DNA from 3 places in the Actinopolymorpha cephalotaxi genome. Region 1 is predicted to be linked to each of the others. Evidence: predicted binding sites of a transcription regulator. Region 1 holds the regulator's gene; each other region holds the start of a gene.
What was found. The regulator LexA, encoded in region 1, represses DNA repair genes until DNA is damaged. The targets are predictions, from matches to a motif close to TCGAACANNTGTTCGA.
Positions count from the first base shown of each region.

Region 2: FHR37_RS07565 (SAV_6107 family HEPN domain-containing protein) is a predicted target of LexA. The motif match lies at 2,753-2,768, and genes of this name have one in related genera.
Region 3: FHR37_RS31075 (HNH endonuclease signature motif containing protein) is a predicted target of LexA. The motif match lies at 7,454-7,469, and genes of this name have one in related genera.

Region 1 is NZ_JACBZA010000001.1:1,400,389-1,409,998, forward strand. Features, by position in the region: gene hflX (GTPase HflX) at 1-411, shown strand, start outside; gene FHR37_RS06315 (rhomboid family intramembrane serine protease) at 418-1,050, opposite strand; gene FHR37_RS06320 (GIDE domain-containing protein) at 1,218-1,997, shown strand; gene FHR37_RS06325 (S9 family peptidase) at 2,075-4,003, opposite strand; gene FHR37_RS06330 (ATP-dependent DNA helicase) at 4,178-6,295, shown strand; gene FHR37_RS06335 (hypothetical protein) at 6,350-7,216, opposite strand; gene lexA (transcriptional repressor LexA) at 7,260-7,997, opposite strand; gene FHR37_RS06345 (LysM peptidoglycan-binding domain-containing protein) at 8,357-9,052, shown strand; gene nrdR (transcriptional regulator NrdR) at 9,550-9,610, shown strand, end outside.
Region 2 is NZ_JACBZA010000001.1:1,674,865-1,684,474, forward strand. Features, by position in the region: gene FHR37_RS07550 (phytoene desaturase family protein) at 1-64, opposite strand, end outside; gene FHR37_RS07555 (DUF4126 domain-containing protein) at 92-766, opposite strand; gene FHR37_RS07560 (MFS transporter) at 1,055-2,461, opposite strand; gene FHR37_RS07565 (SAV_6107 family HEPN domain-containing protein) at 3,020-3,514, shown strand; gene FHR37_RS07570 (methyltransferase domain-containing protein) at 3,625-4,434, shown strand; gene FHR37_RS07575 (DUF3040 domain-containing protein) at 4,651-5,121, shown strand; gene FHR37_RS07580 (transglutaminase TgpA family protein) at 5,370-7,727, opposite strand; gene FHR37_RS07585 (DUF58 domain-containing protein) at 7,724-9,196, opposite strand; gene FHR37_RS07590 (AAA family ATPase) at 9,202-9,610, opposite strand, start outside.
Region 3 is NZ_JACBZA010000001.1:6,606,323-6,615,932, reverse strand. Features, by position in the region: gene FHR37_RS29590 (sigma 54 modulation/S30EA ribosomal C-terminal domain-containing protein) at 1-416, opposite strand, end outside; gene FHR37_RS29585 (phosphoribosyltransferase family protein) at 695-2,068, shown strand; gene FHR37_RS29580 (HAMP domain-containing sensor histidine kinase) at 2,070-3,389, opposite strand; gene FHR37_RS29575 (response regulator transcription factor) at 3,386-4,177, opposite strand; gene FHR37_RS29570 (hypothetical protein) at 4,322-5,191, shown strand; gene FHR37_RS29565 (hypothetical protein) at 5,204-5,353, opposite strand; gene FHR37_RS29560 (ferredoxin reductase family protein) at 5,453-6,850, opposite strand; gene FHR37_RS31075 (HNH endonuclease signature motif containing protein) at 7,696-9,610, shown strand, end outside.

The sequences.
Region 1 (9,610 bases):
CACGTCGTGGACGGGGCGCACGCCGACCCCGAGGGCCAGATCAGCGCCGTACGCGAGGTGCTGGCGGAGGCCGGGGCGGGTGATCTGCCGGAGATCGTGGCGATCAACAAGGCCGACCTGGCCGACCCGATCGAGCTGGCCAGGTTGCAGACGCTGGTGCCTCGGTCCGTGGTGGTCTCCGCCCGTACCGGGGCGGGCGTGCCCGAGCTGCTGGACATGATCGGTGCCGCGCTGCCCCATCCGGAGGTCGAGGTGAGTGCGCTCGTCCCCTACGCCCGAGGTGACCTGGTGGCGAAGGTGCACGAGCACGGCGAGGTGATCGAGGTCGAGCACACCGCCGACGGCACCCGGTTGCGCGCCCGGGTCGACCCGGGACTGGCGGCGTCTCTGGACGGCTTCGCCACCGCCTGACTCTCCTCAGCCGCGGTAGCTCGCGACGGTCGGCGGCCCACGCCGGCCGTCGCTGAGCAGGCCGGCGGTGAGCACACCGCCGATGGCGCCGAAGAGATGCCCCTGCCAGGAGATGCCGGCCTGGGGCAGCAGGCCGCCCAGCAACGCACCGCCCCACACCAGGATGACCACGAGGCCGATCAGCAGCTGCCCGAGGCTGCGGCTGAACACGCCGCGGGCGATGAGGTAGGACGCGTAGCCGAACACCACCCCGCTCGCGCCGATCGTCACCGAGCCCGGCGGCGACGTCAGCCAGGTCCCCAAGCCGCTGACCAGCGCGATCAGGCCGGTGACCAGAAGGAGCCGGGCGGCGCCGGCGACCGCGATGATCGCTCCCAGCATCAGCAGCGGGATGGTGTTGGAGATCAGGTGGCCGAAGCCCGCGTGCAGGAACGGTGCGAACGCGATGCCGAGCAGCCCCTCCGACTCGCGCGCCTGGATGCCGTAGGCGTCCAGGTGATGGCCGAGCAGCAGGTCGGCGATCTCGCTCACCCACATCAGGGCGATCAGCCCGATGAGCGCCTTCAGACCCGTGACACCAGGGTCGGGCGTCCGACCGGATCCGCGCCGGTCGGACCACCGGGAGGTCTCGAAGGCCATATCCCCACCATGCCTGATCGCCGCAAGGGCGCCAGGTGGACGTCCCTGATTCTCAGCAGCTTCTCATCCCCGCGCCCCGCCTGCATGCCCGCGCGTCCAGCGGTATCCCTGTGATCCGGTCGGACACTAGGATCAGCCGGGTTTCGCGGAACGCACGGGGGAGTCGAATGATCGTCGTGGGCGTCGTCGTCCTGGTCGTCGGGATCGTGTGCGCGTACTTCGCGCGAGCCGCGCGGGCCAGGCAGCACGCCATGATCACCACCGAGACGCTGAGCGCACAGGAGCTGGGTGCCCTGCAGCAGGCCGCCGTGCAGGCCGCCGGTCCGGGCGTCTTCCGCCACCGGGTCGAGGTGACCGGGCAGCTGTGCGCCGGTGAGGCCGGGCCGCTGAAGTCCGAGCTCGCGAACGTCGACTGCGTGTGGCACCGGCACGTGGTGACCAGGAAGTACTGGGAGACCCGGCGGGACAGCAAGGGGGGCACCCGGCGGGTCACCCGTACCGAGGTCATGTCCAAGCACTCCTCCGGCCAGTCCTTCCTCGTGCGGGACCCGAGCGGGGTGGTCACCGTGTACCCGGCCGACGTCCTGGTCGACGGAGCACAGAAGGTGCTCGACCGCTTCGAGCGGGACACCGGCGGGAACGAGACGGCCACCCTCCAACTCGGGAAGTTCCGCATGAGCATCCCGACCGGTGACTCGGGCACCGACGGATATCAGTACGAGGAGTGGGTCCTGCGCCCGGGCCGCCTGGTCTACGTTCTCGGCGAGGCCAACGACGAGAGCGGCGAGCTCGCGGTCACCGACCCCTCGATCGTCAGTACGCGGACCGAGGCCGAGCTGCTCGCCAGGTCGCACTCCCGGCAACGGGCGTTCACGATCGCGGCGCTGGTCGCGGCGGCAGGCGGGGTCGTGTCGATCGTGGTCGGCCTGGTCCAGACGCTCGGCTAGGGCCTGTCCCAGGCCCAGGTTGCCGGTCGGGTAACCGGCCGACCCCGGCTGCCGGGTTGCGTGTGCCGCGGCCCCTGTCAGGACTCCGTGCGCCCGCCGAGGTGCTCGGCCAGGAAGCGCTCGGCCGTGGCGTAGTAGATCTCGCGGTTCTCCGGCCGGGCGAGGCCATGCCCCTCGTCGGGGAACAGGAGGTACTCGTGCGGAAGCCCCTTCGCCTTCAGCGCCTCCACGATCTGCTCGGCCTCGGCCTGCTTCACCCGCGGGTCGTTGGCGCCCTGCGCGACCAGGACCGGGATGGCGATGTCGTCGACGCGGGACAGCGGGGAGCGTTCCCAGAGCATGTCCTTCTCGGTCTCCGGGTCACCCACCTTGGCGTACATCATCGCCACCAGCGGTTTCCAGTACGGCGGGATGGAGCTGAGTAGGGTGAGCAGGTTGGACGGCCCGCACAGGTCGACCGCGCAGCGGAACGCCTCCGGGGTGAACGCCGCGCCGGCAAGTGCGGCGTAGCCGCCGTAGGAGCCGCCCATGATGCCCACCCGGTCGCGGTCGACGAGGCCCTGGCCCACGAGGTGCTCGACGGCGTCCAGCAGGTCGGTGTGCATCGACCGGCCCCACTGCTTGTCACCGGCGTTGCCGAACGCCTTGCCGTAGCCGGTGGAGCCCCGGTAGTTGATCTCCACGCTGACGTAGCCGCGGTTGGCCAGCCACTGCGCCTCGGCGTTGTAGCCCCAGCTGTCGCGGGCCCACGGCCCGCCGTGGACGTTGAGCAGCGCCGGAAGGTCGCGGTGGGGGACCTCGGGTGGGAACGTCAGGTAGCCGTGGATCTCCAGCCCGTCCCGGGCGGTGAACGCGAACGGCTCCATCGGGGCCAGCGGGTAGCCGGCGAGGTCCGGCTTGTGGGAGAACAGGAACTTCAGGCTCTTCGTCGGCCGGTCGTACAGGTAGTAGCGCACCGGGCCGTCGGAGGGCATCAACGACACCAGCCAGGTGCGTTCGGTGCGTTCGGAGCGGGTGATCCCGAGCTCGCCGTCCAGCCCCAGCGCGGAGCGCACCTCTTCCACCGCCTGGCCGAAGTCCTTGTCGATGTACTCCCAGACCTCGCGGTCCTTGTCGAAGATCACCGCCTGCGGCGCCCTGGTCCGCGGGTCGAACTCGACCCCGCCGACGTCGTAGGCGTCGTCGCCGGCGAGCACCTTCTGCGTGCTGCCCCCCGCCGACTGTCCGTTCCCTTGCCCGTCGCCCTGTCCGTCGCCCTGTCCGTCGCCCTGCACAGCCTCCCGCTCGGCCGCGGCCAGGTCGACCTCGACCAGCCGGGCGGCGTTGACCCCCACCGACGACACGAGGTAGAGAGTGCGGCCGTCGCGGGAGAAGCCCAGCGGGCTGGTGGTGTTGCTGTCCTCGGCGGACACTTCCAGCCAGGGGTGGAAGTCGCTGGCCTCGTCCGTGAGGTAGTAGATCGCGCCGCCGTCCTCGGTGACCGAGGCCGCGCCACGTACCTCCAGATCGGTGTCGGCCAGCCAGCCCACGAAGCCGGGGTTCTCGATCCGCTTGTGCAGCTCGCCGCTTTCCAGGTCGAGCTCGTAGACGTCGTGCAGTTCGGGCCGGTCCTTGTTGATGCCGAGCAGCATCGTCGTCGGATGCCAGCGGTTGTGGCCGAGCACCCGGACCTGGACGTTGTCGTACGGCGTGACGCACCGCTCGCGGCCGTCGGTGAGGTCGAGCAGGTGCAGCCGCCAGTTCTCGTCGCCGTCGGCGTCCTGGAGGTAGAACAAGGTCCGGTCGTCGTGGCAGAAGCCGAAGACCCGGATGCCCTGGCCGCGGTCGTGGGTGAGCGGCGTCGCCTCCTGCGGACGGTCGACCGGGCCGACCCAGACGTTCAGTACGCCGTCCTCGGGAGCGAGGAAGCCGAGCAGCGTGCCGTCGGGGGAGACCGTGGGGCTCGCGTAGGTCGGGTTCCCGAACAGGACCGCGCGGGGGATGAGCGGTACGGCGTCGTAGGTCATGCTGCGATCCCACCACATCCTGGGGACATCCGGCAGACCGGTAGGCGCGTGCCCGGGCCGTGGCATTGTGGGCCGGGCGGCGACATGTTGGGCCGGACGGTGGCATGTCGGGCCTGGTCCCGGCCGTGCGGTGCCGTCGGTTCGGTCCGGACCATGCCGGTATAGCCTCGCGGGATGGCCGACGCAGCGCGGGGTTCCGCCGACCAGCAACGTCCCGACCACCGCGTGCGAGAGTTGCTCCACGACGCCGTCGACGCGCTCGCCGGCATGGAGCGTCCCGGCCAGCTGGTGATGGCCGATGCGGTCGCCCGGGCGATCTCCACCGGCGAGCACCTGGTGGTTCAGGCGGGTACCGGCACCGGGAAGTCCCTCGCCTACCTCATACCGGCGTTCCTGAACCCCGGGGGCGGCAGGCGTCCCGTCGTGGTGGCCACCGCCACTCTCGCATTGCAGTCCCAGCTGGTCGGGCGCGACCTTCCGCAGCTCGCGGAGGCGATCGAGAAGCGGCTCGAACGCCATCCGTCGTACGCCATCCTCAAGGGACGTCACAACTACGCCTGCCTGCACCGCGTCCGCGACGGTGTGCCCGACGAGCAGGGCGCACTGCTGGAACGCGTGCCGAGCGGTCCGCTCGGCCGGCAGGTGCTGGAGCTTCGGTCGTGGGCGGCGAAGCAGGCGCAGACCGGCGGCGACGGGGACCGGGACGCCGCGCCCACCCACCAGGACCGCGCCTGGGCACAGGTCGCGGTGTCCTCCCGGGAGTGCCTGGGCGCGCAGCGGTGCCCGTACGGCGCCGAGTGCTTCGCCGAGCGCGCCCGTGAGCGCGCTCACGGGGCCGACGTCATCGTCACCAACCACGCGCTCCTCGCGATCGACGCGCTGGAGAACATCTCGGTGCTGCCGGACTACGACGTGGTGATCATCGACGAGGCGCACGAACTCGCGGCCCGGGTGACCGGGACCGCCTCGGCCGAGCTCTCCCCGGGCATGATCGAACGCGCTGCCCGGCGGGCGACGCCGTTCTGTGAGGGCGGTGAGGCCGATCCGCTGGAGGACGCGGGGGAGGCGCTGCGCTCGGCGCTGGCGTCCGCCCCGCTGGGCAGGGTGGAGACCCCCAGCTCCGAGCTCACCGCCGCGGTCGCGCTGGTCCGTGACTCCGCGCGCGCGGCCTGGTCGGCCTTTCCCAGCGAGAAGAAGGACTCCGACGCCGAGTCGGGTCGCCGGCAGGCGCGTTCCTACGTCGAGCAGATCCGCGACGTCGCCGAGCGCGTCAGCGGGTTGTCGCCGTACGACGTGGTGTGGGTGGCCGAACGTGAGCGGGGTGGTCCGGAGCTACGGGTCGCGCCGCTGTCGGTGGCGGGGCTGCTGCGGGAGAAGTTGCTCTCCGAGCGGACCTGCGTCCTCACCTCGGCGACGCTGAAGCTGGGCGGGGACTTCGACTCCGCCGCCCGGTCGGTGGGTCTGCGTCCGGTCGACCGGATCCCGGACGGTGAGGACGGGGCCGGCCGGAAGGGACGTGGCGGGAGTGAGACGGGCGGGGAGCCGGCGACCGATCGGACCGGCGACCAGGACGGCGGATCGGCGAGCGAGGGCGGCAAGGACATCGTTGAGCCGCTGCCATGGCGGGGTCTGGATGTCGGTTCGCCGTTCGACTACGAGCGGCAGGCGATCCTCTACGTCGCCCGCAGGTTGGCTCCACCCGGCCGGGGCGGGATCTCCCCGCGGGTCCTGGACGAGGTGAGCGAGCTGGTCGAGGCGGCCGGCGGCGCGACGTTGGGGTTGTTCTCGTCCCGCCGGGCGGCGGAGGAGGCGGCCGCGGCGGTGCGGGACCGGCTGGGAGTCGAGGTGCTCTGTCAGGGCGAGGGGCAGCTGAGTGAGCTGCACCGGAGGTTCGCGGCCGAGCCGGACACGTCGTTGTTCGGGACGCTGTCGCTGTGGCAGGGCCTCGATGTGCCGGGTGACGCCTGTCAGCTCGTGATCATCGACAGGATTCCGTTCCCGCGCCCGGACGACCCGCTGACCTCGGCGCGTCAGCGCGCGGTCGACGAGGCGGGAGGAAACGGCTTCATGTCCGTGGCCGCCACTCACGCCGCACTCCTGCTCGCGCAGGGGGTCGGCCGGCTCATCCGCAGGTCGACCGACCGTGGCGTGGTGGCGGTGCTCGACCCGCGGCTGGTCACCGCGCGATACGGCAACTACCTGCGCGCGTCGCTGCCGCCGATGTGGTTCACCGGAGACCGCGACGTCGCGCTCGGTGCGCTGCGCCGACTGCGGTCGGCCCGCGAGGAGTGAGACAGCGGCCGGGCCGGATGGGTGTCGACCTGGTGTCGCCGAGTCACGGCCCGGTCAGGGACGGTGGACGCACACCGCGACAGGTGTCTGCTGCCGGCCCTGGCCGAACGGGTTGTCGCGGAAGAGTTCGGCGAAGAACTCGATCGGCCGGCTGGTGTCGTGTCCCAGGACGTCCCGCCCCAGGTCGTTGGAGTCGATCACCACGGTGCCGCCGAGCGTGCCGGCCGGACCGGACGGGAGCACCTTGCGAAGCGTCGCGGTGATCTCGGCGGCCATCTTGTCGGGGGCCTTCGGCGGCAGCTTCGCGGAGACGTTCGACGGGAACGCGGAGTAGGGCGTGGGCCCGTCGATCGCGTTGACCCGGTGACCGGCGACCCGGTAGAACCAGCCTCGCCGGCCCAGCGCCTTGCCCACGACGCTCGCCCCGGCCGCGACCACGATGCGTGGCAGGCCGGCCTCCTTGATGGCCAGCTGCATGGTCCACGGGCTGCCGAGTCCGATGCCGTGCGGTGTGCGCTGCACCCACTTCGACAGCACCCGGGCCGCCGGGGTCGGGTTGATCTCCCAGGTGAAGTAGGACCGGCCCTGGGAGATCGCCACGATCTTCTCGCTCACCACGACGTACCACGGCTCGTCGAAGGCGCCCTCGAACCTGCTGTCGTCCTCGGCCAGCCGGACCGTCTTGACGACGTAGTCGCTGAGCTTGTCCGCCACCGGGTCACCTCGACCGAACAGAGCGGTCTGGATCGGGACGCGTGCCCATCGCGTCCCGTCCACCTCGATGGTGAGACTCTTCCCGGCATTGGGGTCCAGCGGCTCCTTCGGCGGGGGTCCGGGCCGTCCGGATTCCGCGACACTCGCGTTGACGGGTGCCTGATTGGATCCGGTCGTGGTGCCGGTCTCCGCCGCTGGGTCGGACATGTCGCTCCCGGTGATAACTCCTGTGACGAGCGTCGCAGCCTGCTCAGACCCGACGTAGGACCGCGACGACCTTACCGAGGATGACGGCGTCGTCTCCAGGGATGGGCTCGTACGCGGGATTGTGCGGCACCAGCCACACCTTTCCGTCACGGGGCCGATACGTCTTGACGGTCGCCTCGCCGTCGATCATCGCCGAGACGATCTCGCCCGACTCCGCCTCGGGCTGCTGACGGACGACCACCCAGTCGCCGTCGCAGATGGCCGCCTCCACCATGGAGTCACCCCGGACGCGAAGCAGGAAGAGCTCACCCTCGCCGACGAGCTGGCGCGGCAGCGGCATGATCTCCTCGACCGACTGCTCGGCCAGGATCGGGCCACCGGCCGCGATCCGGCCCACCACGGGCACGAATGCCGGCGCCGGGCGGTCCTCACCGCTGTCGGTCTCGTCGTAGGCCGGCACCCCCGACAGGGACGCCCGCCGGGTGGACGCGGACGGTGCGAGCACCTCGAGCGCCCGGGGCCGGTTGGGGTCGCGGCGGATGAAGCCCTTGCTCTCCAGGACTCTGAGCTGGTGTGCCACCGACGAGGAGGACGTGAGGCCCACCAGCTCACCGATCTCACGCATCGCCGGGGGATATCCGCGGGTCTCCACCGAATCTCGGATGACTTCGAGGATGCGTCGCTGGCGTGGAGTGAGTCCGGTCGCGTCGGGCGGCCCGTCGGGCAGCTCCCGGACGTTCGCCGTAGGGGACTCCGTCGCCGTGTTTTTCCGCTTGGGCATAGCGGCTGTCTCCTTCCACAGATGTCGGGCCGCGACTCTGCCGGCCCTCGGAAGTGAGCCTAGAGCCTGGTCAGAGCACTTTCAAACATCTGTTCGACGCGTGTCGCGATTGATTTACCGGAGTCCCGAAATGCCGGGTAACGGAGCTTCCGGGCGTCTGCGTCGAACGTGTTTTCGAGCGAACTCTGGTGCTTGTCGGTGGGCTGGTGTAGAAATCCATCAGTAAGAAGGTCGAACAGTCGTTCGAGCGCCGAAGCGGAAGTGGTGGCGCGGATGTGTGCAGCGGAAGCCGCCGCCGGCGGCGTGGTGGACGGCGAAGGCGTGACAGAAGTGAATCGGTGTTCGTGGGAGGTCGGACGATGAGCAACAGCGCGTCGGTGGTCTATCTCGAGGACTTCGTGTCCCGTCGGGCCGGCGGTGCTCCGGACCGCGGCCAAAGGCACCTCAGCCCGGTCGCGCCGCCGGTGGGCCCGGGCGACGTCCGGTCCCGCGACGCCCGGCCGCGAGAGTTTCGGCCGCGAGAGCTCCGACCGCGCGGCGTCCGTCCGTTCCTGCGGGTGCCGCACGAGGAGACGGAGGCGGCCGCCCGAGTGGAGGCGCCGTGCACGGCTCGGGGCGGTGCGAGCGAGGTGGCGCCCGGGCGGGTGCGCCCCGCACCGGGGGCTCGTCGACGCCCCCCGCGACCGCGGGGCGTGCGGTCGTGCGTGCTTCCGGCCGCCCGCGGGCGGTCCGACCCGTCGACTCTCCGCCTGACCAGGCGTGGCCGGCTGGTGCTGACCACGCTGACGGCCATGGCGACGCTGGCGCTCGTCGGCGTTCTCGGGCTTCTGGCGCAGGGTGCGTTCGGCGCCGCGGCCCGTGGTGCCGCTGACTCGACGGCCACGACCACGATCACGGTGGAGCCGGGGGAGACGATGTGGGGGATCGCCACCCAGCTCACCCCCGGTGCCGACCCGCGGGCGACGGTGGACGAGATCGCCCGGCTCAACGACGTGTCCCGCGCAGGTGACCTGCGCGTCGGCCAGCGGCTGGTCGTCCCCGTCCAGGCGCGCTGAACCTGCCTGCCCCAACCCCACCGCGCGAACTCTGTGTGCGGCGGGACCCGCATGCGCGCCTGGATCCCCGTGTGCGCCTGTTATGCCGTGTGCGTCGGTATCCCCGCGCGCGTCGGTACGTCCATGCGTCCCGCCGGTACGTACGTCGTGCGCCCTCCGGCGGCCGGCCGCCATGCCTCGCATTCGCGACATCTCCGGGCCGACACGCCGAGCCGGGAGCTTGTATTCGAATCGCGCCGGGAGCCTGACCTGCAAGGACGCCGAGACGTGTGTGCGGCGACACGCGGAGCGCCTTGCATGCCCGGCGGGAGCGACGTAGCGTACCCCTAGATGTGGTAGTTACAGACCTGTAAGTCATCCACAGGTTGTGATTCGCAAGGCACAGGTTCTCCCCAGGTCATCCACAGGTTCGTCCCCAGGGGAGACGGTGCCGGCGAGGGTCGGACGAAGATCGGCCGGGCGTCGTGCCCGCCGGCGGCGAGGGGAGTCACGAGGCGATGCACTGCCCGTTCTGCCGGCATCCTGACAGTCGGGTGGTCGACAGCCGCACCGCCGACG
Region 2 (9,610 bases), 270 kb from region 1:
CGAGCCGGGCCGCCGCCGCGAGTCCGCCGAGGCCGCCGCCGACCACCACCACCACCTGTGCCACGTCGCCAGACCCTAGCGTCCGGCGACGTCAGGGTTGCTCGAGGATCTGGTGCCGTCGTTCGCGCCATCGGCGGTATCCGCGACGGACCCGCCGGGTCAGGACCAGCGTCAGCAGTCCACCGCCCGCCAGGGTGCCGAGCACCAGCGTGAACGCCGTCCACGGCCAGGTCACCGCGAGGGCCAGGGCGCCCGCCACCGACAGGTCCTCACCCAGGCTGACCGCGACGTTGCTGACCGGCTCCGGTGAGGTGTGGACCGCGAACCGCAACCCCGTCTTGACAGCGTGGCTGGCCAGCGCGGTCGTCCCCGCCACGGTCGCCGACAGGGCCTGGTCGAGGTCGCCGGAATGCCCGGCGATCAGCAGCCCGAGGATCGCGCCGACCGTGGGCCGGATCGCGGTGGAGACCGCGTCCCAGCCGGAGTCGACGTACGGGATCTTGTCGGCCACGAACTCCAGCGCGTACAACCCGGCCGCGGCCAGCAGGACGTCGGTGCGTTCCAGGGCGGCCGGTATGCCCTCGACGCCGAGGAACCTGCCGAACAGGCCGAGGAGCAGGACCGTCGCGTAGGCGTTGACGCCGCTCGCCCAGCCGCTGGTGAACACCAGCGGAAGCAGTTCCACCTCGTCCCCTCTCGTCTCCTCGTCGCCGGTGGCCGGCCCGGACCGCACGCCGGCACTGCACGCCAGCACAGTGTCGCCCACGACCCCTGCCGAACGCGGCCGCCGGGCCGGACGGCCGCCGTGTCGGCGCCGTCTACCCAGGGCCGCTGGTGTCCGGCCCCCAGCGGACAGCCGGCACAGGAGTGGTGAGTACCTACGTGGGAATGAGTACGACGCCGGATGCTCGCGTCGGCCGGTCCGAGCCAGGATCTTTCCAACGCGTTCGGCGGTCTTTCAAGGCCGCGGACGCCCGCCACGGCGGTGGTCCTGGGCCCGGACCTTTCGCCGCCGCGGCGGGACGGCGCGGGTGGGCCCCCACGGGGGTGGGGCTCACCCTGCCGGCCGACGCTCCGCTTCCCGGCCGGCCATCCCAACCTCCGCCGGCCGTACTTCCGCCGGCAACGCCCCGGCAGGCCGTACCTCCGCCGGCAACGCTCCCGCCGGGCCAGGTACCCGCGGCGCCCCCGGACCGGCGATCGCCAGGTCGTTCACCGGCTCCGGCGTTGGTCGGCCCTCTTGGCGCGCGGCCGGATCCCGGCCGACCACGGCAGCCGCCGCGACCCCGGCGGCCACACCGGCCCCGACCAGCACCCCTCGACTCGACGTCGCCTGGGCGATCACCCCGGCGAGCAGAAGGGCCAGGGCCTGGCCGAGTTGCAGTGCGGTGTTGGCCAGGCCGACCACCCGGCCCCGGGCGCCGGCGGGCACCAGCCCGACGATGGCGGCCTGAAGCTGGGCGACGTGCCCCATCGCCAGACCGGCCAGCAGCAACGCCGCCACCACGAGCACAGCCGGCCCGGCCAGCCCCGCCGCCGCGATGCACAGCCCGACCGCGACCGCCCCCGGAGCCACCAGGCGTTCCCGCGTCGGTGTGGACATCCGCCCCACCACGAGCAGACCGACCGCGCTGCCCAGCGGCGGTGCCGCGAGCAGGATGCCCGCGCCCTGTTCGCCCAGCCGGAGTTCGGCTGCGAGCGGCAGGGCGAGTCCCTCCGCGGTGGCCAGGACCGTCGGCCCCAGGAACAGCAGGCAGAACAGGCTCGGCATCCGGGCGGTGTCCCGGACGACCCGCAGGCCCTGCCAGGTGTCGCGCAGGATCGGCTGACGCGTGCCCGCGGGACGGGCCGGCGCCGGCCGCGGCACGACGAACACCGCGAGCAGGACGGCGGAGACGGCGTACGCCAGTGCGTTGACACCGAGTGCCGCGGGCGAGCCGATGAGGACGACGACGAACCCGCCGGCCGCGAAGCCGATCACCTGGACGGCCTGCTGGCTGGTGGCGACCAGAGCGTTTCCGGCGGCGAACCGCTCGGTGGGCAGGACGTCGGCCAGGATCGCCGTCCGTGCGGCTCCGAACGGCACCCGGAAGAACTCCGCGAGCAGGAGCAGGGCGAGCGCCAGCGGAATGTTGTCGCCGAGGAACGCGATCAGCCCCGTGACCACGGCTCGTACGACGTCACACGTGATCAGGAGGCCGCGCCGGGGCAACCGGTCGGCCAGGGTGGACAGCACCGGGCCGCCCAGCAGGCCGGGCAGGTAGGTGACGGCGAACGCCACCGCGGCCAGGGCGGCCGACCGGGTGCGTTCGTAGACGAGGGCGGCCAGAGCGAACTTTCCCAGCTGACCGCCGATCCGCGAGGCGACGTCCGCGACGAACAGCCCCGAGAACTCGTGGTTTCGGAGCAGGCCGCGATAGCCGGTCTGGGCCGGCCCAGCGGACTCGTCGGTACCCCTCACCTTGTGCATCCTGCCGCAACAAAGACACTGTGCGTGCGACATTCTTCACAGAAAATCACCAAAGTTCGCCGCTGCCCGGATTCTGTCCCGTTGACGGCGGTCGCCGACCCGCCGCCCCCGGCGCTGACTGCACCCCGGCGATCGGCGTCGGCCGGGAGTGTCGGTGGTCACCGCAAGACTGGCGCCATGGCAGTACGTGGGTGTCACGCGAGGCTCCGCGCCACCTCGCCCGGGCGAACGCACCGGGTCCGGTTGACGGCGACGGCCCGGTGGGTTAACTTCTCTCGTAGGTCGAACGTATGTTCGAGCTGCCGATTCGGGGGAGCCGAGCGATCTCCCGAGTCGGTTCGCGAAGTCCGACGGGGGTGGCTCGTCCCTGCCCCCGCTGGATCGCCGTTGACCCCGGGCGGGACGCGCAGGGGCAGGGGAAAGCGTCCCGCCCGGTTCGGCGGCAGGCGAGCTCGGCGGCTCATCGGCGCCGGTGCCGACGGGCAGCACGCAGGCTCCGTCCCGGCCACGGCCGGGGTGGGCGCTCCGAGGCAACGGAAGGGCTAACTCATGCGCACACAGTCGAGTCCGTCGTTCCAGGCTCCACTCGGGCCGAGCGTCTTCGAGGCGCTCGACCGGGCCCGGGCGTCGCTGGCCGAGGCGCGGATGGCCGAGCTCGCGACCGAGCGCTACTCCGCCGCCCACATCGCCGCTCTGCGCACGGCGGCAGCCGTCCTGGCCGCGCGCACCGGGCCGGCCGTTCGCCGCGGTCGCCGCGACGCGTGGACACTGCTGGCCCGGGTCGCCCCGGAGCTCGCGGAGTGGGCGGCGTTCTTCGCCGCCGGAGCCGGCAAGCGCGCGGCGGCCGAGGCAGGACTCCCCAGAGCGGTGACCGACCGGGACGCCGACGATCTGGTCCGCGACGTCGAGCGCTTCATCGCGGTGGTCGAGGCAATGCTGGAGCTGCCGCACCAGCCCTCGCTGCCGCATCAGTCCGACCCGGCCGACGGCGATCGCCTGGGCCGGACGGGCCTACGGGTCCACGGCCCGGGGGCGGCCGCCTGACGAGTGGCGGGTTACCCGCGCGGATGAGCCACTCGCCTCACCGGCGCCCACGTCGCAACACCCCCTTAGGCTGGTGACGCCAGTCATCCAGCCCAGAGGAGGGCCGTTTCGTGCCCGAGCGCAGCCTGGACGTCGAAGGTGGCGCCGCTCACCGGGCCGCCGACTCCCTCAGCGGTTCGGCGCCCGGACGCCGCCGGTCGCTTCGGGACGAGGTGCTCGGACGCCTGGTCCGAGCAGCCCTCGACGACCAGGTGGCCAAGTCCGGCCGGTCTGCCCTCCGGGTGGTCGACGCCGGCGGCGGCACCGGGCACCTCGCGGTCCCGATCGCGCGCATGGGCCACCAGGTGACTGTCGTCGATCCGAGCCCCGACTCCCTGGCCGCGCTCGAACGCCGGGCCGCGGAGGCGCGCGTCACCGAAAGAGTCCAGGCGGTGCAGGGCGACGCGGTGGGCCTGCGGGACCTTCTCGGCGAGGAGACCACCGACCTGGTGCTCTGCCACAGCGTGCTGGAAGTGGTCGACGATCCGCAGGTGGCCGTGCACGAGATGGCGCGTGTGCTGCGGCCCGGGGGAGCGCTCAGCCTGGTGGCGGCCAACCGCTACGCCGCAGTGCTGGCCAAGGTCCTGGGCGGCCACCTCGACCAGGCGCGGGCGGCACTCGACGCCGCCGACGACCCGGTGGAGGCCGGCCCGACGCCGCGCCGCTTCACTCCCGAGCAACTACGCGATCTCGCCGAGAACGCCGGACTCGCGGTGGTCGATGAACGCGGCGTGAGGGTCTTCGCCGATCTGCTGCCGGCCGGCCTGGCCGACGAGCCCGGGGCGACGGCCGCCCTGCTCGACCTGGAGTCACAGGCCTCGGCACATCCGAAGTTTCGCGCCCTGTCCGCCCAGCTCCACCTGCTCGCCCGCAGGCAGTGATCCCGGCCGGCGGGCCTGAAGCCGCCGGCTCGGGTACGGTGTCGGTGGGAAGCATCGCTTCGAACGTCGCCATGCGGACAGAGGTCGTCGTAGCCGACTTTTACCCGCCGGTACCGTCGAAGGTGCAAGGTCGGCTACCGTGCCGTTCCGAGCCTGCCTAGACTTTCATCTAGGCTCATTGAAGATCGAACACGGCAGCGTCCCGTTGGAGGTCAGGTGCCTCTCTCTGACCACGAGCAGCGACTGCTCGAGCAGATGGAGCGGGCCCTTGCCGCCGAGGACCCGAAGTTGGCCTCGGCGTTGCGGGGGGTCGATCTGCGCACGCGTCAACGTCGGCGTGCCGTGATCGGAGCCGCCGTCTTCGTCGTCGGCATGGTGTTGATGCTGGGCGGCGCGATCATGATGACCACCCGCCAGAGCTCGGGCTTCGTCGCGGTGAGCGTGCTCGGCTTCCTGGTCATGCTGGTCTCCGCCTATTACGTCGCGACCAGCCTGCGGCACATGCCCGCGGCCGGTGAGACGACCAAGGTGGTGCCGCTTCGCGGGCGCGGACAGCGACCACGCGGCGGCCAGGCGAAGCCGAGCGGACAGGCGAAGCCGAAGGCCCGCCGCCCCAAGCCCAGCGGCACCTTCATGCAGCGCGTCGAAGAACGCTGGCGGCGCCGCCGCGAAACCGGCGGGTACTGACCGACCGGCCTCCCGCCTCGGCCCGGTCCGCCGTGCCGTCCGCCTGCCTCCCATGCACCCTCGCCGTGCCCACCTCGCCGTGCTGCCTACCTCCACGCACCCCGCCGTACCCACGTCGGCGTTGCCGCGTCGGCCGCAGATGTGGCGCCCACCGCGGCGACCGGAGCTCGGTACCCGCGCCCCGCGGCGAACCGTCTGCAGGTGGTGCGGTGCCCGGAGTTCGGCGGACGGTGCCCGGCGACGGAAGCTCAGCGGCTGGTGCCGGCCATCCGGCCGCGTCGCACCCGGCGGGCAAGGCGCGGCCCGAGCGTGTCCACCCGGTCCAGCAGCCCGGTCACCGGAGACCACAGCGCCGGCAGCCGACGCCACAGGGAGACCGGCGCCAGCCACGCCCTGAGCCGGTGCGCTCTGGTCAGCTGACCGGACAGCGCCCGGGTCACCGTGACCACCGCCGCGCGCACGTCACCGACGTCGCCCGGAGTCGGGGCGTACCGACCGCGTTCGACCGCGTCGACCACGGTCCGAAGCGCCTGGTGCGCTGACGCCGGAAGCCGGTCGGCCAGTCGGACTCCGGCTGCCCGCGGGGTCGTGGCGTTGTCCCACGGGACGCCGAGGTCGGTCGTCACGTCGGCGAGCTCCCGCCAGGCGGCCTCGACCAGTCGTTCCGGGTCGCGTTGCGACAACCGGGACCGCCGGATCCCGACCCGGGTCAGCATCGGCATGGCCACGACCAGGAGCACCGCCAGAACGCCCAGCACGGGCAGCACATCGAACGACGGGCCGGTCGGTGTGGTGGGTACGGCGTTGATGTTGTCGTGCCGGTTGGGCAGCGGCGTCGGCGACGACGACGGGTTGCGGTTCTGTCGCGGGTCCTCGGGGTTGTCGCGCTGGTCGGGAACCGGGGTGTTCGGCGTGGCGGTGTCCGGGACGGTCCAGACCGGAGCGACGCCGGTCTGCGACTGCGGGGTCGGCTCGAACCGCACCCATCCGTATCCCGCGAAGTACAGCTCGGGCCAGGCGTGGGAGTCGTGGGAGGTCACCAGCCAGCGCCCGTCGGCCTGCCGGGTGCCCGGCATGTAGCCGACGCTCACCCGGGCGGGGATGTCGAGCGAGCGCGCCATGATGGCCATGGTGGCGGCGAACTGCTCGCAGTAGCCGCGCCGGTCGGCGAGGAACTCGAGCATGGCCGACCCGCCGTGGCCGGGCTGGACCTCGAGGTCGTAGATGAAGTCGTTGCGGAACCACGTCTGCAGCGCCACCGCCTTGTCGTAGGCGGTCCGCGCCTTGGCGGTCTCGGTCCGGGCCAGCCGCAGCACTTCCTTGGGGATGTTCGGCGGGAGCTTGGTGTAGCGGTCGAACACCGCGGCCGGCGGGGGCCCGGCGTTTCGCAGCTCGGCCGGGGTGTAACCGACATCCAGGGTGCGTACGTCGTAGGAGAGCCCGGCCGACTCCTGACCGCGGAGCACGATGTCCAGCGTCGCCGGGTCGTACCCCCAGTCGGCCGTCGTCTTCACCGCGGTCGGGGGGTACGGCGTCGGCAGCCACCTCGACTGCAGCGAGTCGGCCACCTGGAACTTCGTCGTCACCGCGGTCTTCGCGACGTTGCTCCGCAGCCCCGGCGGGTCGGGGAGCCGCCCGTAGTCGGAACGGTCGGGGGTGACGTTGCTGACGTTGCGGGGCGAGGGCCGCCACCGGTCGCCGTCGAACTCGTCCAGCGTGACGAGCTTGATGTAGTCGGGGGAGTTCGTGCCGGTGGTGTACGTCATCACCGGGAAGTCCTGTGGACGCTTCAGGTCGCGTTTGAGGTCGACGATCGGGTTGTTCACCTTGATCGTGCGGCTGGCCGGTCCGAGCCCGCCGCCCTCCCCGCGCCCCAGCACGCTCTCCGGAAGCGTCGGCACGACCGCGGGTACGACCACCGCGAGCCCGATCACCGCGGCGCTCACCCGCCGGCCGGTCTGCCCGAGCAGCGACGTCTGCACCGTCTCCTGCGGCCCGGCGACGTCGTCGGCGAGGCCGATCACGCGTCCCCATCGGCCGAGGCGTTCGCGGCCCTCGCCGAGCAGCAGGACGACGTACCCGATCGCGGCGGGAATGAACGCGAGCGCGGAGATGCCGCCGGAGACCGTGGTGGCCGGGATGCTGTAGACGAGGAGCAGCGGCAGGCCCGCCCACGGGGTCAGCCGGTAGGTCGCCGCCAGCAGGTCCACGGCGATCGCCACCAGGCCGATGCCGATCGCCGTCACCATCACCAGGTCGGCGTCATAGGGGACCGGCGCGGCGTAGCGCACCACGATCAGCAGCCCGTCGTTGATGCGGTGGGCCAGCGCCAGCACCGACTCGCCGGTGGGCAGGAAGCCGAACCGCAGGTCGTGGGGTGCGTAGACCAGCACGAACGCCCAGCCGAGCGCGGCCAGCTGCCCGACGGGCACGAGCAGCCGGGGAGTACCGACCTGGCGCAGGACGAACCCGATCGTGGTGACGAACAGCGCCGCCAGCACGGTCGACCACAACCACTCGGTGGTGGCGTACGCGGGGAACAGTGCGAGCGAGGCGAGGACGGTGGCGAGGAAAGCCGAGAGGCTCCGGCGAAGCGCGCTGCTCATGACGCCTGTCCTCCCCAGGGTTCCTCGCGGGCGGCCGGGGGAGCCGGGGAGTCGTTCGCCACCCCGGCCAGGAACCCGGGCACGGCGGGCGGTGCCGGCGAGGACGATGAGTACGCGGAGGACGCAGCCGCGGGGGACGCGGCCGCGGGGGACGCAGCCGCGGGGGACGCGGCCGCGGGGGACGCGGACGACCCGGGCGCTGCGGCCTCCTCGCCGAGCATCAGCTGGGACCAGGCAGCCGGAACGCTCGTGCCGTGCCTGACCACGCAGACCCGCCACCCGCCGTGGCGCAGCATCCGCACACTCTCCGCGAGTTGCTCGGCCACCGCCTGGGGCGAGCGCTCGTTGCCGGCCGCCCACGACGGGGTGTCGACGACGATCGCGAACGCCGTGTTGGAGCGTTGCCGAGCCTGCACCAGCGCCTGGGCCTCGGCGGGGGTGACGACCCCGAGCACCGCCACCAGCAGGCCGTGCGAACCGTCACTGCTCGCCGTCAGGGACGTCTGGGACAGGTGCCCGATCGACGACGGGCCGACCACGGCGAGCGCGTCCAGGATCTGTCCCTCGGACTCCACCGACGGGCCCGACTCCCGCGCGGTCGCCAGCACCGACGCGCCGGCGTCGGTCAGCAGGCGTACGGAGAAACCGCGGCGCAGCAGGTGCACGCCGACGGAGCCGGCCGCGCTCACCGCCCACTCGAACGACGACGTCGCGCCGCTGCCGCGATGGCTGATCCGGCGGGTGTCCAGGAACACGGTGGCGCGGCTCTGCCAGGGCTGTTCCTCGCGCCGGACCATGAGTTCCCCGCGGCGGGCGCTGGACCGCCAGTGCACCCGGCGCAGGTCGTCACCGTCGCGGTACTCGCGGACGGTGACGTCCTCCTCGCCGTCGGCGGACACCGCGCGCTGGTTGTTCTCGCCGCTGCTGGACCACTCACCGGCCGCCTTGGCCGACGGGAGGTCGTGCACCCGCGGCGTCACCAGGAACACCTCCTGGGCGCGGAAGGACCGGGACATCTCCACCAGCCCGAACGGGTCGGTGACCCGCAGGGTCAGGGGGCCGACCGTGAACCGGCCGCGGGCCTCCGACCGCACGGGGTAGGTGACGTCGCGGCGCCACCGGGCCGACATGCGGTCCAGGACGAACCGCGGCTTGGAACCGAGGAGGTACGGCACCTGGTCCTCGAGGAGCAGCAGGCCGGTGGGCATCCGGCCGACGTTCTCCAGCCGCAGGCGTACGGTCGCCTGCTCGCCGACCTGCACCCGCACCGGTTCGATCGTCCGCGAGGCGGCGATGCGGTAGCGGGTGCGGGTGACCACGAGGACGGTCACCAGCGGAAGGGCGAGGAGGAACACCGCCACCCGGAGGAGGTCCTTCTGCCCGAGGGCGACGGCGCAGACCGCGGCGGCGACACCCGCGGCGAGAAAGGCCCGGCCGCGGGTGGTGAGGGAAGAGAACCGTCCCCCCATCCGGGTCACCGAGAGCGGCGGTGCGGGTCGGGGACCGGAACGGTCCGCACCAGGTCGGTGACGACCTGCTCTGCCGAACGCCGGGCGATCTGGGCCTCCGCGGCCGGCAGCAGGCGGTGCGCGAGGACCGGCACGGCGAGCGCCTGCAGGTCGTCGGGCAGGACGTACTCCCGGTCGTCGAGCGCGGCCGCCGCCCGGGCGGCCCGGACGAGGTGCAGGGTCGCCCGCGGCGAGGCGCCGAGTCGCAGGTCGGGGGAGTTGCGGGTGGCGGTCACCAGCGCGATGGCGTACTCCTTGACCGCGGGGGAGACGTAGACGCCCTGCACGATGTCGACCAGCTTGGCGACCTCGCGGGCGTCGGTGACCGGCTCCAGGTCGTCCAGAGGAGAAGCCGACCCGTGGGCGTCGAGCATC
Region 3 (9,610 bases), 5.2 Mb from region 1:
TCCGGGCGGCGGGGCTGGTCACCGTGCCGCCACTCGTGCTCGGCCGCCTCGCCGGTCCAACGGTGGCGGGTACGTTCCCGGTCCCGCAGGCGTACCAGCCGGCGACGCAACCGGTCCTTCATCAGGTCGGCAGCCTCGAATGCGTCGTGTCCGCTGACCACCGCCCGTACGGGTACGCCGTCGACGTCCAGGCCCACCTCGACCCGAACCGGCTGGTCCTGGGCAGGGTTCTGGGAGACGACAACCACGACATGCGCGTACAAGGCACGTGCACGGGTGGCCTCCAGGACACTCTCGACCTTGCGGACGGCGTACGCGGCGGCCTCCTCGGGCACCTCGCCCCGGACGGTCAGCTCGACCGGCGTACGCTCCACGGCTCCCGGTGCCGCCGTCGACCTGTGTGCTGATCTGGCCATCGGTCCCCCTCGGCTCGCGTCCGATCCGACCTGCCCCCGGCCTGCCCCCGTCTTCGGGCCCTCACCAGCACGCTCGCCGGTCCGCACGTCACAGGCCAGGGACGAAGGTCACCCAGGATCAACCGCGACCGCTTGTCAGCGGCTCGCCGACGGACTTTCGCCACTGTGATTTCCCGCCGTACGGGCATTGGATCGAATTCGATCCCCGATCATGACCCGCACCGCGGGGCGGTTTGACCCGCTGACTCAGAGGTCGTCCCCCGAGGTTGAGGAGGCTGATGATGCTCTTCCGTAACCGGCAGGAAGCCGGCCGACGGCTCGCCGAACGGCTGATGCCCCACAAAGGACCCGACGTGGTGGTTCTCGGGCTCCCCCGGGGCGGCGTACCGGTCGCGTTCGAGGTCGCGCGGGCACTCGATGCGCCGCTCGACGTCCTCGTCGTCCGCAAGCTCGGTGTGCCGTTCCAGCCGGAGCTCGCGATGGGCGCGATCGGGGAGGGCGGCGTGCGGTTCGTGGACGAGTCGCTGGTACGGACGGCCGGCGTTCGACCGGAGGAGGTCGAGGCCGTCGAGAAGCGCGAACGCGCCGAACTCACCCGACGAGCGCGAGCTTTCCGCGGCGACCGTCCGCCCACGCCGCTGGCAGGTCGTACGGTCATCGTCGTCGACGACGGGATCGCCACCGGCTCGACCGCCTGGGTCGCGTGCCAGGTGGCCCGCCAGCACGGTGCGGCCCGCACGATCCTGGCCGTACCGGTGGCCTCGCCCCGCGCGGTCGAACATCTCGCGAAGGTCGCCGACGAGGTGATCTGCCTGGACACCCCGGAGTCGTTCTTCGCCATCGGGGAGTTTTACGCCGACTTCCGGCAGACGCCCGACAGCGAAGTCATCGCACTGCTGCACGAGGCACAGGACGCGTCCGACGCGGCTCACGCGGCTCACGCGGCAAAGTCAGGCGCAAGGTCAGGCGCGAAGTCGGGGACACGCCGCGACGAGGACCCGCCGGTCGTGGACGAGGAGGTCACCATCCCGGCGGGTACGCAGCGCCTCGCCGGTCATCTCACGCTGCCGGAGAACGCCACCGGGCTCGTCGTGTTCGCCCACGGCAGCGGCAGCAGCCGGCACAGTCCGCGTAACCGGTACGTCGCGTCCGCCCTGAACGACGCCGGCCTCGGCACCCTGTTGTTCGACCTGCTTTCTTCCGCGGAAGAAAGCGATCGCGTCAACGTCTTCGACATTCCCCTGCTGGCCACCCGGCTGGTGGAGGTCACCGGCTGGCTGCGCGAACAGCCCGCGACCCGCGACCTGCCGATCGGCTACTTCGGTGCCAGCACCGGCGCGGCGGCAGCCCTGTCCGCGGCCGCCGAACCCGAGACAGACATCGCCGCGGTGGTCTCCCGTGGTGGCCGACCTGACCTGGCCGCGTCCGACCTCGAACTCGTTCAGGCACCGACACTGCTGATCGTGGGCGGCCACGACCCGATCGTCGTCGACCTCAACCTCGATGCGGCCCGGTGGCTGCGCTGCGAGAAGTCCGTACACGTCGTACCCGGCGCCACGCATCTGTTCGAGGAACCCGGCACCCTCGAGGCCGTAGCGGCCGAGGCCACCCGCTGGTTCACGAGCCACCTGCGAGCCAAGGCGTCCCGCTGACTCAGGCGGGCGGGAGTTCCAGCACCACCCGCGCACCGCCGGCCGGTGACCGCCCGACCAGCAGCCGCCCGCCGGCCTCCTCGGCGTCGCGGCGGACGACGTGGAGGCCCAGCCCGGTGGAGCCGACCCCACTGCGCCCGCGCCGGGTCATGGCCAGGTCGGCGATTCCGCTGCCGGCGTCCTCGACGGCGACGACGAACGGGCCGCCGCGCCGCCTGGTCACCGACAACACGAACGCGGACCCGTCCGGGGTGTGGGCGAACACGTTGTCGATCAGGGCGTCCAGGGAGGCGCCGAGCCGGGCCGCCTCCAGCCGGACGACGCACGGGAAGTTCGGCAGGTCGACCCGCAGCGGACGGTGCTGGTCCTCGGCCAGCACCGACCAGAACCGTGCCCGGTCGGCCACCACACGGACGGCATCGCATCGGCCCTGTTCGGCTCGGCGAGCAGGTTGCCCGCCCGCCGGCCCGTTCGCCGGGCCACCCAGGTGCCCACCGGGCTGCCGGGCGGCCCGGATCAGGGCGTCGACCGACGCTTCGAGTTCGGCGATGTGCCGGCCCATCTGCCGGCGTTCCTCGGGGTCGGAGAGACCTTCGGCGTCCAGTCGCAGCGCGGTGATGGGCGTACGCAACCGGTGGGACAGGTCGGCGACGAACTCCCGTTCACTCGCCAGCAGCTCGTTGATCCGGTCGCCGAGCCGGTTCAGCACCCGGCCGACCGACGCGACCTCGGGTGGGCCGTCAGGTACGACATGGGCGGCGAGGTCGCCCTCGCCGAGCCGGTTCGCGACGCTGGCGAGGTCACGTACCGAACGCGCCATCCGGGTGGCGATGCGTTCGGCCGCGAAGATGGCCATCGCCAGCAGCACGGCACCCACCGCGGCCAGGGTGAACAGCGCGGGCCGCCAACCCTCCCGGAGAAGCTCGGTGGGCACCAGCGTCCGCACGACCGCGACGCCCTTCGGCCCACCGACCGGTATGAGCACCTCCCGCCCGGCGGGCACGTCCGCGGTGAACGCCCGCCCGCGGGCCGCCAGTTCCACGCTCGCCGAACGCTTCGCCGGTACGCCGATACTGGTGCCGTCGGGCAGGAAGACCGTGGTCTGCCGCTGGGTGGACGCGTTCACCGAACGTACGACCGCGGTGAGCCGGTCCCCGCTGGCGACCGCCGCCACCACGGCAACTCCCTGCGCCTCCTGGTGGGCGAGGCCGATCGCGTGTTCCTCGGCCATCGACCGCACCAGCATCGCCAGCGGCCCGAGCAGCGCGACGATGACGATCGAGGTGATCGCGGCGCCGTACAGGACCAGCAGGCGTCTCATCCCTGAGGCTCCAACGGCACCTCGGGTTCCAACGGCATCTCGGGTTCCGACGGCACCTCAGGTTCCGACGGCACCTCAGGTTCCGACGGCACCTCAGGTTGCAACGGCACCTCGGGCGGGACCAGCTTGACTCCCACGCCGCGCACGCTGTGGAGGTACCGCGGTGCGTCGGCACTCTCGCCGAGCTTGCGCCGCAGCCACGACAGGTGCACGTCGATGGTCTTGTCCGCCCCTCCGTACGGCTGCCGCCACACCTGGGTGAGCAGCTCCTGGCGGGACACCACCTCCCCCGCACGCCCCGCCAGGTGGTGGAGCAGATCGAACTCCTTGCGGCTCAGGTCGAGTTCCCGGCCGTCGAGAACGGCGGTACGCCTGGCCGGGTCGATGACGAGACCTCCCACCTCGACCGGCCCGGCCGTACCGCTCACCTCCGCCCGGCGCAGAACCGCCCGCACCCGAGCGTCGAGGTGGTCCGCGCCGAACGGCTTGGTCACGTAGTCGTCGGCGCCCGCGTCCAGCAGGCGCACGATCTCGGCCTCGTCGTCACGCGCGGTGATGATGATCGTGGGCACCTGCTTCACGGCGCGGATCATCGGCAGCAGGGTGGTCCCGTCGAGGTCGGGGAGCCCGAGGTCGAGGAGCAGAACGTCCGGTGACTCCTCCAGCACCGCCTGCAACCCGTCCATCGCGTTCGCGGCCGTCCGGACTGTGTGGCCACGCTCGCGCAGCGCCCGCACCAGTGAGGTGCGGATGCCGGCGTCGTCCTCCACCAGGAGCAGGTACGACACGGGCAGGACGGTAACCCGTCGGAGGGCCGCCGGGGAGAGCGGTAGGCGGTTCGGGCCCGATCCAGCCGCCCCGGGAGCGTGTCTTGAGCCGCTCTTAACCCAGGCTTATCGAACCGGGCCCTTCGACGGCGCGAGGATGCGGGGATGGGTGCCCGACGACGTGCCGGCTCCGCGCCCTCGGCCGGCAAGGCCGTCGTGCTCGGGGCCGCCTGGTGTGGAGCGACGGCGATCGCCATGACGATCACCTGGCAGGGTGTCTGCTTCGTCGGCGCGAAGGTCGGCGACGGCAGCATGCCGGTCCTGTCACCGCACGCGATCGACCAGGCACTGCGGACGACCAGTCCGTCCCGCAGCCTCGAACGAGGCCCGACTCCCGGCCGTCCCGAGGGGATCATCGGCGCCCCGGCGGCGGCCCCCGGCCCGGCCGGTCCTGATCGGCGTCACCCCTCCGCCATCCCGGGCCACCGGCTGGCCGGGGCCGACGGCACGGCTGGTGAACCCGGCCGCCCGAACCCCGCCGACCCGGCGAACCCCGCAAGCCCCGCCGATCCCGCGAATTCTGCGAACCGGGCCGATCCGGGCGGTTCCGGTCCGGTCCCCGCCGACCCCACCTCCCGAGCCGGTCGTACGAGCAAGGACGGAACGGCGCCGGGTCCCGCCGGCGCTCCGGCACCCCGGCCCGCGCCCTCCTCGCCACCAGAGGTCACCGAGACGTGGCAGCTGCGGGGCGGCCAGGTCAGCGCGAGCTGCCGGGGTACGACCATCGAACTTCTCTACGCAACGCCCACCGACGGCTGGTCGATGCAGATCGGCCAGAGCGGGCCGACCCGGATCAACGTGCAGTTCCGCTCCCCGTCGGGTGAATCCGAACTCGATGCCCGATGCGTGAGCGGCCGGCCGTCCGCGCAGGTCGAGGACGGTTCGCCCCACACCGAGACCAGCGAGTCGGGCGAACGCGGCACTTCCGACTCCGTCGCCCCCTCGGGTAGCGACGACAGCACCCGCCACCACTGAGTCGCTACGACCTCAGGTCCACAGCCAGCAGCGCATCTCGGCCATGCCCACCATGGCGGCGATCGTCGGCGTACCGGTCAGGAGATAGAAGCGCCACGCGTTGCGGCGGACGTTGCGGCGCACCTTGCGGCCAACTCGGCGCGGGACGTTTCGGCTGGACAAGAGTCGGATCCCTTCGGACAACGGTCAGGCTCAGGTCAATTCAGGAGTCAGGTCAGTTCAGGAGTCAGATCAGGCAGGTCAGGTCAGGTCGCGTACGGCTCAGACCATGTCGAACATCTCGGTGTGCACTCGGTGCGCGGGTACCTCCAGGTCGTACAGCGCGTCGAGCACCGCGGACAACATCGGCGGCGGTCCGCACAGGAAGTAATCCGTACGGGTGCGCAGCCGGCCGCGGGGCAGGTAGTTGTCGAGCAGGTACTTGTCGATGTAGCCCTCCTCACCCCACCACCCCTCCGGTGGGTCGCCGACGACCTCGATGACCACGAGGTCGAGCCTGCGTTGCAGGTCGGCGAGTTCGGCGCGGTGCAGGAAGTCCTCGACGGACCGCGCTCCCACGAGCAACAGGTGGGGGCGGCGATCGCGGCGTTCGGCGAGCGTACGCAGGATGCTCAGCATCGGCGTGATGCCGACGCCACCGGCCACGAGAACGAATCCGGCGGAGCGGAGTCCGTCCGTGGTGAAACGCCCGTGCGGCCCGTCCAGGTAGACCCGGCGGCCCGGCCGGAGCCCGGACAGCAGCTCGGTGAAGTCGCCGAGCGCCTTGATCGTGAACTCCTTGCGCGCGGGCTCGGTCGCCGCGGAGGCGATCGTGAACGGGTGCTCCTCGAACGTGAACGGCGAGCCGCCGAACTTCAGCCAGGCGAACTGCCCCGGCCGGAACTTCACCCCGACGTGGCCACGCGCACGCAGCACCAGCGTGACCGAGCTCGACGACTCGGGGCGCACCTCTTCCACCACGTACGGACGGCGGAGCATCCGCAGCGGTCGCCAGGCCCAGCGGTACACGGCGAGCAGCACCATCAGTGCCGTCAGGCCGGCGAACCACCAACGGGTGAGCGTCCGGTCGACCAGGATGTGCAGCCACAGGACATGCAGCGCCGTACCCACCATGGCGACCGTGGCCAGCACGACGTGCACGATGCGCCACCCCTCGTACCTCGGGTTACGCCGGCGCCTGGTGATCGCCAGGACCACCAGCGCGCCGATCGCCACCGTTGCCGCACTCGCGGCCCACACTCGCGGCGGGGCGCTGCGAAGGTCGAGGATCCGCAGCCCCTTCGGGTTGGCGGCCACCACCAGAACGACGTGAACGGCGACGAAGAGTACGGCCAGGATGGCCACCGCCCGGTGGGCCCGGAGCACCGTCTCGATTCCCAGTTGCGCGGTCAGGAACTTGATCCGCGAGGGCAGCACCATCGCCGCCACCATCAGGGAAAGCGCGACCAGGCCGCCCGCCACCGCCAGCTCCGCCGTCATGCTGTCCGGCCCGAGCCGTCCCACACCCACGCACAGCGCGAGCGGGGTGATCACGAGGGCGAGCAGGAGAAGGGTCCATCGCCGCGCATGGACACGGTCGGTGGTGCGGTACCCACCTTCGGCCAGCCGGGGCGCCGCACGATGGTGGGGCGTGGGCGTGACCCGCAGATAGGCGGACATCAGTGGTGCGACCTCCGAAGGGGCTGGTCGATCAGGGGCGACCCGAGAGGATCAAGGACGTCGCCTATGCCAGCAGGACCACTCGCTCGGCACGCTAAGCCTTCGTTAAGGCGCCCCTATCATCACTTCGAAGTACGGCCTGCCGGCCCGGTCCGCACCTCCAAGTGCGCCCACGGGTCCGGACCGTCACCGAAGCGTCGCCTGCTGCTCCGATCCCTCCCGAACGGGAGACTGGACGCGGCCGGATTCTTCCGCGGAAGAATCCGAGCCCGGTCTCCTCCGAATCCGGCCTCCTCCGGAACCGATCTCTTCCGGAACCGATCTCCTCCGGATCCGAGTCCGGTCCCAGAAAGGCGCCGGCCCTGTTTCTCAGCGGCCACCTTCCCGCCCGCAGTCGGCACTCGCCCGCAGTCGGCACTCGCCCGCAGTCGGCACTCGCCCGCAGTGGCCGCTCTCGACACGGGCAGTCGCGGATTCTTCCGCGGAAGAATCCGCGAGCGCCGGTCCCCGCCGCCTCTCGACGGTGGTGCCGACGACGGACGAGGCTCGCCGAACCGAGCCGATTCGGCGAACCAACCGACTTGTCGGTGGCCAGGTCTACCATCGAACACATGAGCGATTGCAACGCCTCCACCTCGACCTTCACCCCTGTGCCGACGGACGCGCCCGCGGCGACCCCCACGCCTGTGGCCCGGATCCCTCGTCCCACACCACCTGACCCCGCGCACACCGGAGGACAGTCCCCACCTGCTCCGCCCACTCCACCTGCTCCACCGCCCTCTACCTGCGTGCCACCCGATGCGGACGCCACAGATGCGCCCGCCTCGGGAGTGCCCGCCTCAGGAGTGCCCGCCGCAGGAGTTGCCGAGGACAGCACGCCCGGCCCCGGCACGCGTACGACCGGCACAGGTACGCCCAGGTCGCTGGAGGGTCTGGAGGCCGAGATCTGCGACCTCGCTTCCAGGATCGCCATCGCCACGCACGAGTGGCTGCGGCTGATCGTCGCCTTCGACCGCCGCGAGGGCTGGCGCACCTCCGGGTGCAGGTCCACGGCACAGTGGCTGTCCTGGCGTTGCGGGACGAGTCTGTCCGCCGCGTACGAACACCTCCGGGTCGGACGCGCCCTGGAAAACCTCCCGAAGGTCGCCGCGGAGTTCGCCGCCGGCCGGTTGTCGTACTCCAAGGTGCGCGCGCTCACAAGGATCGCCGACGCCGACCAACGTTCGTCCCCTCCAGACCGAGGTTCGACCGGCGACAAGACCGCGGACAACACCGCGGACAACACCGGCACGAAAGCGCAGTCGTCCAACCAAGCACGCGAACGGACCGACGACGAGACCGCCGACCAGGACCAAGGCCAGGGCCAGGGCCAGGGCCAAGGCCGGGATCGAGTCGACGCTCGTCCGGGTGATGACGCCCATGGTCGCGCACAGAAGGCCGAGCCCGAGGTGGACGAGGAGCCCGGCACCGACCCCAACGCCGACACCGAAGCTGACGCTGAGGACGAGTTGCTGAACCTCGCCTGGAGCGCCACCGCTTCCCAACTCGACCGGATCGCTCGCGGCTGTTCGGCGGCACGCTCCCAGGAGCAGAACCACCGGCGAGCGATGCGGCGCGGGATCAGGTGGTTCTACGACGAGGACGGCTCACTGGTCATCCGCGGAAGGCTGGCCCCGGACGAAGGCGCGACCGTCGTCGCGGCGCTCGAAGCCGCACTCGACACACTGCTGGCCGGAAAGTCCGCACCTTCGCCGGCACCCAACCCACCGGCCTCACCCGCTCCAGGCAACCCGACTGTTCCACCCGCCTCACCCACCACACCTGGCCCAACCGCCTCAACCACCACGCCTGGCCCAACCGTCGGCACCACCGGCACCACCGGCTCGACCGACACCATGGGCACCCCCAGCTCCACGAAGCCCGGCGACACCGCCGATCCGTCTGAGGACGGCCGCCAGTCCGCCCCGGATGACACCGGCCCGGATTCTTCCGCGGAAGAATCCGACCACCCACCACACCAGACTCCGCCGAACACCGCACCACCACGCGACACACCACGCGCTGTCCCCCACCGCCACCGCGCCGCACTGGCCGCAGACGCACTCGTCCTGATGGCCGAAACCCTGCTGACCCACACCCCAGCATTCCTCAACTCCGCCGACAAATACCGCGTCATCATCCACCTACATCCCACAACGGTGCGCTCAGCCGCCCACCAGGCAGCAACTCTCGACGACGGCGTTCCACTCGCCCCCGACACCGCGGACCGCCTCGCCTGCGAATCGACCGTGACCGCCGTCCACCTCGGCCCCGACGGCCAGATCCGAGGCCTGAGCGACCCCACCAGATACCCCCGCGCCGCAACCGCCCGAGCAGTCAGAATCCGCGCACACCACACCTGCCAAGCACCCGGATGCACCACCAGACACGGACTCCAGATCCACCACGCACGCCACTGGTCCCACGGCGGCCCCACCACCCTGGCCAACCTCGTCCTCATCTGCCGCTACCACCACTGGCTCGCCCACGAAGGCGGCCACACCTTCACCGCCCGCCCCGGCGGACACTTCAGCTTCCACCGGCCCGACGGCACCGAGATCCCCGCAACACCCCCACTGCCAGGCCTCACCGACACACCCACCCGCGAAGCCACCACCAACAACAACCTCGCCCGAGCCGTACTCGACCACTGGGCCAACCTCCACCCCACACTCGGCGAAGACGTGCTCACCCCGCCCTGGTGGTCCGGCGACCCCCTCG